Regions from separate parts of the Arthrobacter sp. SAFR-044 genome, predicted to be linked through region 2. Evidence: riboswitches for the same ligand, from Rfam matches in the RefSeq annotation. Region 2 holds a riboswitch; each other region holds the start of a gene.
The links. Region 2 has a riboswitch for glycine ahead of gcvP (aminomethyl-transferring glycine dehydrogenase). Riboswitches for the same ligand answer to the same signal wherever they lie in the genome.
Positions count from the first base shown of each region.

Region 1: linked by a shared signal. The riboswitch ahead of ACR65J_RS20845 (methylenetetrahydrofolate reductase) and the one ahead of gcvP (aminomethyl-transferring glycine dehydrogenase) in region 2 are both predicted to bind glycine.
Region 3: linked by a shared signal. The riboswitch ahead of gcvP (aminomethyl-transferring glycine dehydrogenase) and the one ahead of gcvP (aminomethyl-transferring glycine dehydrogenase) in region 2 are both predicted to bind glycine.

Region 1 covers NZ_JBPFDN010000024.1:874-4,142, reverse strand. The annotation lists gene cycA (D-serine/D-alanine/glycine transporter) at 1-112, shown strand, start outside; gene purU (formyltetrahydrofolate deformylase) at 187-1,050, shown strand; glycine riboswitch at 1,142-1,241, shown strand; gene ACR65J_RS20845 (methylenetetrahydrofolate reductase) at 1,395-2,231, shown strand; gene ACR65J_RS20840 (hypothetical protein) at 2,379-3,182, shown strand; gene ACR65J_RS20835 (LamB/YcsF family protein) at 3,166-3,269, shown strand, end outside.
Region 2 covers NZ_JBPFDN010000022.1:29,950-33,218, forward strand. The annotation lists gene ACR65J_RS20725 (MFS transporter) at 1-502, opposite strand, end outside; gene ACR65J_RS20730 (TetR/AcrR family transcriptional regulator) at 586-1,122, shown strand; glycine riboswitch at 1,216-1,313, shown strand; glycine riboswitch at 1,344-1,450, shown strand; gene gcvP (aminomethyl-transferring glycine dehydrogenase) at 1,504-3,269, shown strand, end outside.
Region 3 covers NZ_JBPFDN010000024.1:4,893-8,161, forward strand. The annotation lists gene cycA (D-serine/D-alanine/glycine transporter) at 1-650, opposite strand, end outside; glycine riboswitch at 806-903, opposite strand; glycine riboswitch at 1,216-1,315, shown strand; gene gcvP (aminomethyl-transferring glycine dehydrogenase) at 1,469-3,269, shown strand, end outside.

The DNA.
Region 1 (3,269 bases), on a different contig from region 2:
CACGTTCCAGGCTGAACTGCAGGCAGACCAGGACTTCTCTGACGCCGCAGCCGGCAAGGCTGTACGGCCGGGTGCCGCCGCAGAAGCGGGGGAAGAGCGGGTCAAGCGGTGATCGGCACCAAGGCCCGCCCCACCGGGACCGGCACATCCGAGGCAGACACCTTCGAGGCCGGGCGGCTCCAGTCCGTGACCCCGGAAACCGGCAGGGAATTCGTGCTGACGTTCCACTGCCTGGATGCCCTCGGCATTGTCCAGGCGGTGTCGGCATACCTGCTGGAACAGGAATGCTACATCGTGGACATCAAGCAATTCGGCGACAGGGCAAGCGGCCGGTTCTTCATGCGCATCCACGTAACCTCGCAGGTTGAGCTGGACCTTGCCCGCCTCCGGGCCGGTTTCGGTCAGGTGGCCCAGGAGTGGCAGATGGACTGGCGCCTGGAACGCCACGGACGCAAGCAGCCCATCCTGGTGATGGTCTCCAAATACGAGCATTGCCTCAACGACCTCCTGTTCCGCGCCCGCAGCGGTGAGCTGCCCGTGGAGATCGCCGCCGTGGTGTCAAACCACCCGGACCTGGAACCGCTTGCTACGTGGCACGGTGTTCCGTTCCACCACATTCCGGTGACCCCTGAAACGAAAGCGGATGCGGAAGGGCGCCTCCTGGGCCTGGTGGACCACTACGCCGTGGAACTGGTGGTGCTTGCCCGCTACATGCAGGTGCTCAGCGATGAGGCCACCACCCGCCTGAGCGGCAAGGCCATCAATATCCACCACTCGTTCCTGCCCAGCTTCAAGGGTGCCAAGCCCTACCACCAGGCCTACGAGCGCGGCGTCAAAACGGTGGGCGCCACTGCCCACTACGTCAACTCCGAGCTGGACGAGGGGCCGATCATTTCACAGCAGGTCATCGAGGTGGACCATACTTACTCCGCCTCGGACCTGGTCACGGTTGGCCGCGACGCCGAATGCAAGGCGCTAACGAATGCGGTCCGCTGGCACGCTGAAGGGCGGATCGTCCTCTCCGGCAACCGGACGGTCATCCTCCGCTAATTGCCGGTCCATCCATGCGGCCGGTGCCCGCACTCCTTCTGCCGGAGGGCAGGCACCGGCCGCAGTACCACCACATCTAAAGACAGCCTTTCGAGCTGTGGCGGGAGAGTTCTCCCGGCCATCACCGGGCAGGCGCCGTAGGAGCAAATCCTCCCCAGGAATCTCTCAGGCCCATGTACCGTCACGGCGAGGCGACTCTGGAAAGCAGCGCTGCTCAGCCAGCGCTCACCGACGGTGCAAGCAGGCCCTGGCAGGGTTTGCGGAATCTCTCAGGTCCAATACAGAGCGGGGAGGGACCCGATCCATGCCGTGCCACCCGTGGCCGGCCGAACCTGGAGTTCCTCATGACGATTCAATCCCTCATGCCATCAGCCGCTGCACCGATTCCCGCGGAAGGACAGGCCGGCAATGCCGGGACGGTACTGCCTGTCCGGATGCAGATCAATCCCACGGAGGGTATTGCCGCCCGCGTCCAGGCCGCGGTACCCGCCGGGACACAGCTGACGGTGACGTGCCTGCCCCGCCAAGGCGTGGGGACCACCATCCGCACGGCCATCGAGCTTGCCTACCTTGGCTTCGAGGTTGTCCCGCACCTGGCCGCACGAAGCATCGAAAGCCGTGAGCAACTGGCCGGCGTGGTCCGGAACTGCCACGACGCCGGCATCGCCGAAGTGTTCGCCGTCGGCGGTGACGCCGGGGAGCCGGCCGGTCCCTATGACAGCAGCCTTCCGTTGCTGGAGGACGTCGCGGAGGTGTCCGGCGGACGGATCCGGGCCGGAGTGGCGGGTTACCCCGAGAGGCACCCCGGCCACGGCGAACTGCACATGCTTGATGCCCTGCTGGAAAAGCAGCATCTGGCATCGTCAATGGTGACGCAGCTGTGCTTTTCGGCTCCCCGCATCCAGTGGTACGCCGAAACCCTGCGCCGGGAAGGGGTGACCCTGCCTGTATGGGCCGGAGTGGCTGGTAGCGTTCCCCGGGCCCAGTTGATTTTGCTTGCCACGAAGATCGGCGTGGGCCCGTCCCTCAAACTGCTGAACCGCCGCGGCCCCCTCGGCCGCCGACTGCTCCGTGGCGGCCACTACTCCTCCCAGTCAATCCTCGCGCAACTGCAGGACGGCGGAGCGGTGAAGGGTATCCACCTGTACACCTTCAACAACCTGCACGGTCTCAACAGCTAAAAGGGCCGGCGGCGCCAGCTGGAAGGCCGGCGGCCGGGGCTGCCTGTGGCGCGGAGCGGAAAGTTCAGCATGCTTAGTGTTTGTCCACATAGGATGGGATAAGCACGGCAGCCTACCCGCTGCAGGTCGATTTGAATGAAGGTGACCATGGCCAGGCGCAGCAATCCCGCAGTACGAATCGCACAGGAAACCGCCCACAACGCAATGTTCGATGCCGACGGCAAACCCAAACCCGGCGTCCACAACATGCTCCTGAAGGCGGTGCAGATCCAGCGGCCCCTGGTGGTGGCCTACATCCGCCGGCTGCAGAAGAAGCATCCGCGGGCCACCGCCGCGCAGCTGGCAGACATCGCGGAGCGTGACTACCTGCGGGCCGTGACCGGCGGGGGTGCGCTGGTGGGTGCCACCGCCGTCGTCCCTGGTGTGGGAACCGTGGCGTCGCTTGGGCTTTCCGCAGCCGCAACCGTCGGCTTCCTGGAGGCGACGGCCCTCTACGCGACCTCGCTGGCAGAGCTCCACGGCATCCGCCTCACCAATCCCGAGAAGGCCGGGACCATGGTCATGGCCATCATGCTTGGCGAGGAAGGGACCGCCCTGATGGGCACTCTCAGCGGCCAGGCGGCCGGCGGCGCCAAGCCCGCCGACGTCTGGGGAAACATGCTGTCCAAGTCCTCGATGCCGGGGTTCGGCAACGTCCGGAAGAGGATCCAGCACGCCTTCCTGAAGAACCTGCTCAAACGCCAGGGCACGGCACTGTTCGGCAGGGCCCTTCCCTTCGGCATAGGCGCGGTTGTGGGTGGAGCCGGTAACCTCGTGATGGGCCGTGCCGTGGCGCAGAACGCCAGGGAGGCGTTCGGGCCCATGCCGGATACCATTCCCGGGGAGCTGACCGCTGCTGCCGGGCCGGACAACCTGACCCTGGAAGGCAACATACTTGGATCTCAACGCTGACGTAGGCCAATCATTCGGATCCTGGACCGCGGGAGGCGATCCGGCGATGTTCCAGCTGGCCACCAGCGTTAACGTGGCGTGCGGCCT
Region 2 (3,269 bases):
TTGGCCCCAGGGCGGCGCCGCCGGAAAAGCCTGCGGCCCAGATGGCAACGGCCAGCCTCCTGCGGTTGGGCTCAGGAAAGATGTTGCGGATCAGCGACAAGGTGGACGGCATCAGCATGGCGCCGAAGAATCCCAGCGCGGCGCGCCCGGCGACCAGCCACTCCGCGGTGGGGGCAAAGGCTGTAGCGGCGGAGAGCCCGGCAAAGCCCATGCTGCCGATAACCAGCAGCCGCCGGCGCCCTATCCGGTCGCCGAGGCTTCCCATTGACACCAGCAGCCCGGCCAGGACCAAGGGATAGGCGTCAATGATCCACAGCAGCTGCAGGCCGGTCGGTTCCAGGGCGCGGGCGATGGCAGGCAGGGCAAACGTCAGGGCCGTATTGTCCACCGCCACCAGCAGCACGGGAAACATCAGCAGCCCCAGCGCAAGCCAATCGCGCCACGGGCGGCGTGCAAGCGTGCTGTCCCCGTGGGTTTGAGGGGGGCTGAAAGAGATCGTCATAAAATAACTATACCGTCCGGACGGTATAGTTTCGAAGCGAGGCTATTCCGTTTTCCGTCCAGGCGGAGGGCATGATGGGGGTTATGCCCCGAAAGCCTGTAGCGCGTGATGCGGTCCTTGACGCCTTCGAGTCCCTGTTGATCGAAGTGGGGGAGCGGGCGGCAACCCTGGATGCCGTTGCCAAGAAGGCCGGAGTGTCCAAAGGGGGCCTCCTGTACCACTTCCCCAGCAAGGAAGCGCTCATCGCCGTGCTGCTTGACCGCCTTGAGGAACTGGCAAGGGCAGATGCCGATGCCATGGCTTCGGCCAACGAAGGTGCCGCCGCCTATTTCATCCGTTCCTCCGTCTGGGCGGATACTCCGCTGGACCGGTCCATCGTGGCCGCCACGCGGCTTGCCGAGGTGGCGCACCAGGAGACGCGCCAACGGTTCGCGGCCATCCAGCAGCGATGGCTGGACGAGATCGCAGCGGATGTGGGCCCCGGGCTGGCCAAGGCCGTCCTGTACATGGGAGACGGGTTGTACTTCAATGCGATGCTGTCCGTGGGCCCTGCGCCGGCAGGGGGAGCGGCCGCCGATGTGGAGGAGCTTCTCGCGGCATTGGAGCGGCTCCGCAGGTAGTTCCGCCATTTGCCGGGAGGGGTTGTGGCGTAGGACAATGGAGAGTTGTGAGGGCTGTCACCGGCCGTCATAATCCAACAACTGAATAGCCTTTGATCTGCGGCGGGAGAGTCCTGCCCGAAGTACAGGCAGGCGCCGTAGGAGCAAATCCTCCCCAGGAATCTCGCAGGCCCCTGTACCGCCGCGGCGAGGCGCCTCTGGAAAGCAGCAGGCAGTTATCTGGACTCCCCTCGGGAGCGAAACGACTGTTGTGCTCACCGACGGTGCAAGCGGGTCCTGCCCAGGCAGGCAACGCGGAAACTCTCAGGTCCAATACAGAGCGGGGAGGGACCCGAATAGCTGTGGCGTACCCTGCGCCGCCTGAAAAAATGGAGTTCCTTCGTGTCGGTTACCCCAGCCTCCACCACCTTCGTAGACCGCCATATCGGCGCACGCCACCAGGACGACGTCGACACCATGCTCAAAGCCGTTGGCTACGGCACGGTGGATTCCCTGGTTGATACCGCCGTTCCCAAGGTCATCCGCCAGGAAACCGCCCTCCGCCTGCAGGATGCCCTCAGCGAAGTTGAAGTGCTTGCGGAACTGCGCAGGCTCGCCGCCAAGAACAAGACCGCCGTCCAGTTGATCGGCCAGGGCTACTACGACACCATCACCCCTGCCGTGATACGCCGGAACATCCTCGAGGCCCCGGCCTGGTACACCGCCTACACTCCGTACCAGCCTGAGATTTCCCAGGGCAGGCTCGAGGCGCTGCTGAACTTCCAGACCATGGTCCAGGACCTGGTGGGCCTGCCCATCGCCAACGCCTCGCTGCTGGATGAAGCGACCGCCGTGGCCGAGGCCGTGCTGCTGATGCGCCGCTCCAACAAGACCAAGCCTGCAGCGGACGGCAAGACTGTCCTGGACATCGACGTGCTGCCGCAGACCATCGCGATCGTCAAGGGCCGCGCCGAGGCGCTCGGCTTCGAAGTTGAGGTCGCCGACCTGTCCAACGGCCTGCCCGACGGCGACATCAATGGCATCGTGCTCCAGCAGCCCGGAGCCTCCGGCCGGGTCTGGGACCAGTCCGCCACTGTTGCGGCGGCGAAGGACCGCGGTGCACTGGTCACCGTGGCCGCTGACCTGCTGGCCCTGACCCTGATCACCCCTCCGGGCGAGCAGGGCGCCGACATCGCTGTCGGCTCCACGCAGCGCTTCGGCGTGCCGTTGTTCTTCGGCGGCCCGCACGCCGCCTACATGGCCGTCCGCAAGGGCCTGGAGCGTTCGCTGCCCGGCCGCCTGGTGGGCGTGTCCAAGGACGATGCAGGGGTTCCCGCGTACCGCCTGGCGCTGCAGACCCGCGAGCAGCACATCCGCCGCGAGAAGGCCACGTCCAACATCTGCACGGCGCAGGCCCTGCTGGCCATCGTCTCCTCCATGTATGCCGTCTACCACGGCCCCGACGGACTGAAGGCCATTGCCGAGGCGGCGCACCGCCACGCGCGTACCCTGGCCACCTCGCTCGCAGCCGCGGGCGTGGAGGTGCTGCACTCGAGCTTCTTCGACACGCTGACCGTCCGCGTCCCCGGCCGCGCTGCAGCGCTTGTCGCCGATGCCGAGGCACGTGGAATCAACCTGCGTTCCGTCGACGCCGACACGGTTGGCATCTCTCTGGATGAAACCACGACGGTGGCCATCGTCGCCGACGTCGCGGACGTCTTTGGCGCTTCCGTTGCCGCGGCTGACGGCTTCGGACTGGAGGCCGCCGTCGAACGTTCCTCCGCGTACCTGCAGCACCCGGTGTTCAACACGCACCGGTCCGAAACGCAGCTGCTGCGCTACATCAGGAAGCTGTCGGACCGGGACCTGGCGCTGGACCGCACCATGATCCCGCTGGGCTCGTGCACCATGAAGCTGAACGCCACCGCCGAGATGGAGGCCATTTCCTGGCCGGAGTTCGCCTCCATCCACCCCTTCGCGCCGGACTCCCAGACCGAAGGCTGGCGTGAACTGATCGCCGATCTGGAGGCGGACCTGACCGCGATCACCGGCTACGACCAGGTGTCCATCCAGCCGAACGCCGGATCGCAGGGCGAGCTCGCGGGCCTGCTGGCCATCCGCGGCTACCACCACTCCCGCGGGGAAGAGCAGCGCAACGTCTGCCTGAT
Region 3 (3,269 bases), on a different contig from region 2:
GCGATCTGGAAGCCGGCAACGAAGCCCATGAACTCGTTCGGGAAGAACCCGCCATGGCTCCACAGGTTGGTGAAGGTGGCAGGGCCGGCGTCGGACTGGAAACCGCTGAAGATCATGAAGAGGCCCACGATGATCAGGGCCGCGATGGCGATGATCTTGATCAGCGCGAACCAGAACTCGGTCTCACCGAATGCCTTGACGGTGGCGAGGTTCAGCAGGAGGAGGATGGCAATCGTTGCCAGGCCCGGGATCCACAGCGGGAGCCCCGGCCAGAGTTCCTGAGAGTACCCGGCGATGGCGATGACGTCCGCAATGCCGGTGATCACCCAGCAGAACCAGTAGGTCCAGCCCGTAAAGAAGCCGGCCCACGGGCCCAGCAGGTCAGCGGCAAAGTCACTGAAGGACTTGTAGTTGAGGTTGCTGAGCAGCAGTTCACCCATGGCACGCATGACGAAGAACAGCATGAAGCCGATGATCATGTACACGAAGATCACTGAGGGGCCGGCGGCCGAGATGGTCTTGCCGGAACCCATGAACAGGCCGGTGCCGATTGCGCCGCCAATGGCGATCAGTTGGATGTGGCGGTTGCTGAGCTGCCGCTCCAGGTGCGGGGCTCCGCCGCCGGGGGACGTCGGGGAATGGGTCGTCATTGAGGAACTCCATCGTTCGAGCGGCACCCGGGGTGTCGCAAAGATTGGATTTCCTCCCCGCTCTGTCTGGGACCTGAGAGTTTCCACATGCCGGCCAGGGGCGTGCTTGCACCGTCGGTGAGCCAGGACAGGGCCTGGCTGCTTTCCAGAGTTGCCTCACCGCGGCGGTACGTGGGCCTGAGAGTTTCCTGGGGAGGGTTTGCTCCTACGGCGCCTGCTGAACGTACCGGCAGGGCTCTCCCGCCGCAGGTCAAAAGCGTTTGCTTGGTAAATCAGTGTTCAGTTGTCAGAGGGCATCCATCCTTGGCGCGGTGATCCGCAGGATGGATAGCGGGGCCTCCGGTGATCCCTGCCGGCGAACGGAGCGCCCAGCGTCTTTGGGCCAGTTCCGCTGCCCGGCCAGATCACGGGGTTCAGTGTGGCGCCGGTCACGGACAAAAGTCAAGCCAGGCCTTATTCCTCCGAGGGACGCTGCCCAGGCGCGCTTCATGATGGACCGATTTGCTCCCCACTCAACCTTGCGTGTAGCCTGTGAGCCGAATCACCCACATTTCAATATGCCTTTCGAGCTGTGGCGGGAGAGTTCTCCCGGCCATCACCGGGCAGGCGCCGTAGGAGCAAATCCTCCCCAGGAATCTCTCAGGCCCATGTACCGTCACGGCGAGGCGACTCTGGAAAGCAGCGCTGCTCAGGCAGCGCTCACCGACGGTGCAAGCAGGCCCTGGCAAGGTTTGCGGAATCTCTCAGGTCCAATACAGAGCGGGGAGGGACCCGATCCATGCCGAGCCACCCGTGGCCGGCCGAACCTGGAGTTCCTCATGACGATTCAATCCCTTCCGTCTGCCTTTGCAGACCGGCATATCGGTGCACGCCGCCAGGCTGACGTCGACACCATGCTCAAGGCCGTTGGCTACGACAGCGTTGACGGACTCGTGGACATCGCTGTTCCCAATTCGATCCGCCAGTCCAAGCCGCTCGCGCTCAAGGACGCGCTGAGCGAGGTTGAGGTGCTTGCGGAACTGCGCAGGCTCGCCGCCAAGAACAAGACCGCCGTCCAGATGATCGGGCAGGGCTACTACGACACCATCACGCCCGCCGTGATCCGCCGGAACGTGCTGGAAGCCCCGGCCTGGTACACCGCCTACACCCCGTACCAGCCCGAAATTTCCCAGGGCCGGCTCGAGGCGCTGCTGAACTTCCAGACCATGGTCCAGGACCTGGTGGGCCTGCCCATCGCCAACGCCTCGCTGCTGGACGAAGCCACGGCTGTCGCCGAAGCCGTCCTCATGATGCGCAGGGCCAATAAGGCCAAAGGCCAGAACGCAGACGCCCGCGATGGCAAGACCGTCCTGGACGCCGACGTACTGCCGCAGACCATCGCCATCGTCAAGGGCCGCGCCGAGGCGCTCGGCTTCGAGGTCGAGGTCGCCGACCTGTCCAAGGGACTCCCTGAAGGCGCGATCAACGGGATCGTGCTCCAGCAGCCCGGCGTCTCCGGCCGCGTCTTCAACCACGCAGGCGTCATCGCCGAAGCGAAGGAGCGCGGCGCGCTGGTCACCGTCGCCGCAGACCTGCTTGCCCTGACCCTGATCACCCCTCCGGGCGAGCAGGGCGCCGACATCGCCGTCGGCTCCACCCAGCGCTTCGGTGTCCCGCTGTTCTTCGGCGGCCCGCACGCCGCCTACATGGCCGTGGCCAAGGGGCTGGAGCGTTCCATGCCCGGCCGCCTGGTGGGCGTGTCCAAGGACGACGCCGGCCTCCCGGCTTACCGCCTGGCCCTGCAGACCCGCGAGCAGCACATCCGCCGCGAAAAGGCCACGTCCAACATCTGCACGGCTCAGGCCCTGCTGGCCATCGTGTCCTCCTTCTACGCCGTCTACCACGGCCCGGACGGGCTGAAGGCCATCGCCGAGCGGGTCCACAACAACGCCCGCGTCCTCGCCACCACGCTCAAGGTCGCGGGCCGGGAACTGGCCACCGAGACGTTCTTCGACACTGTCACGGTCTCCGTTCCCGGCAAGGCCGCCAAGGTCATCACGGCTGCTGAAGCACGCGGCATCAACCTGCGCCACATTGACGCGGACACCATCGGTGTCTCCGTGGATGAAACCACGACGCCGGAAATCCTGTCCGCAATCGCCGTCGCCTTTGGTGCCGGCCCCGTCGTGGACGCCGAGGGCTTCGACCTGCCCGCAGAGGTGCTCCGCACCTCTGCGTTCATGCAGCACCCGGTGTTCAACACCCACCGGTCCGAAACCCAACTCCTGCGCTACATCCGCAGGCTGTCGGACCGGGACCTGGCGCTGGACCGCACCATGATCCCGCTCGGTTCCTGCACCATGAAGCTGAACGCCACTGCCGAGATGGAGGCCATCTCCTGGCCGGAGTTCGCCTCCATCCACCCCTTCGCCCCCGAGTCCCAGACCAAGGGCTGGCGTGAACTGATCAGCGGCCTGGAAGCCGACCTGGCGGAGATCACCGGCTACGACCAGGTGTCGCTGCAGCCGAACGCCGGATCCCAGGGCGAGCTCGCCGGCCTGCTGGCCATCCGCGGCTACCACCGCGCCAACGGCGATACCCAGCGCAACGTCTGCCTGATCCCCGCCTCGGCCCACGGCA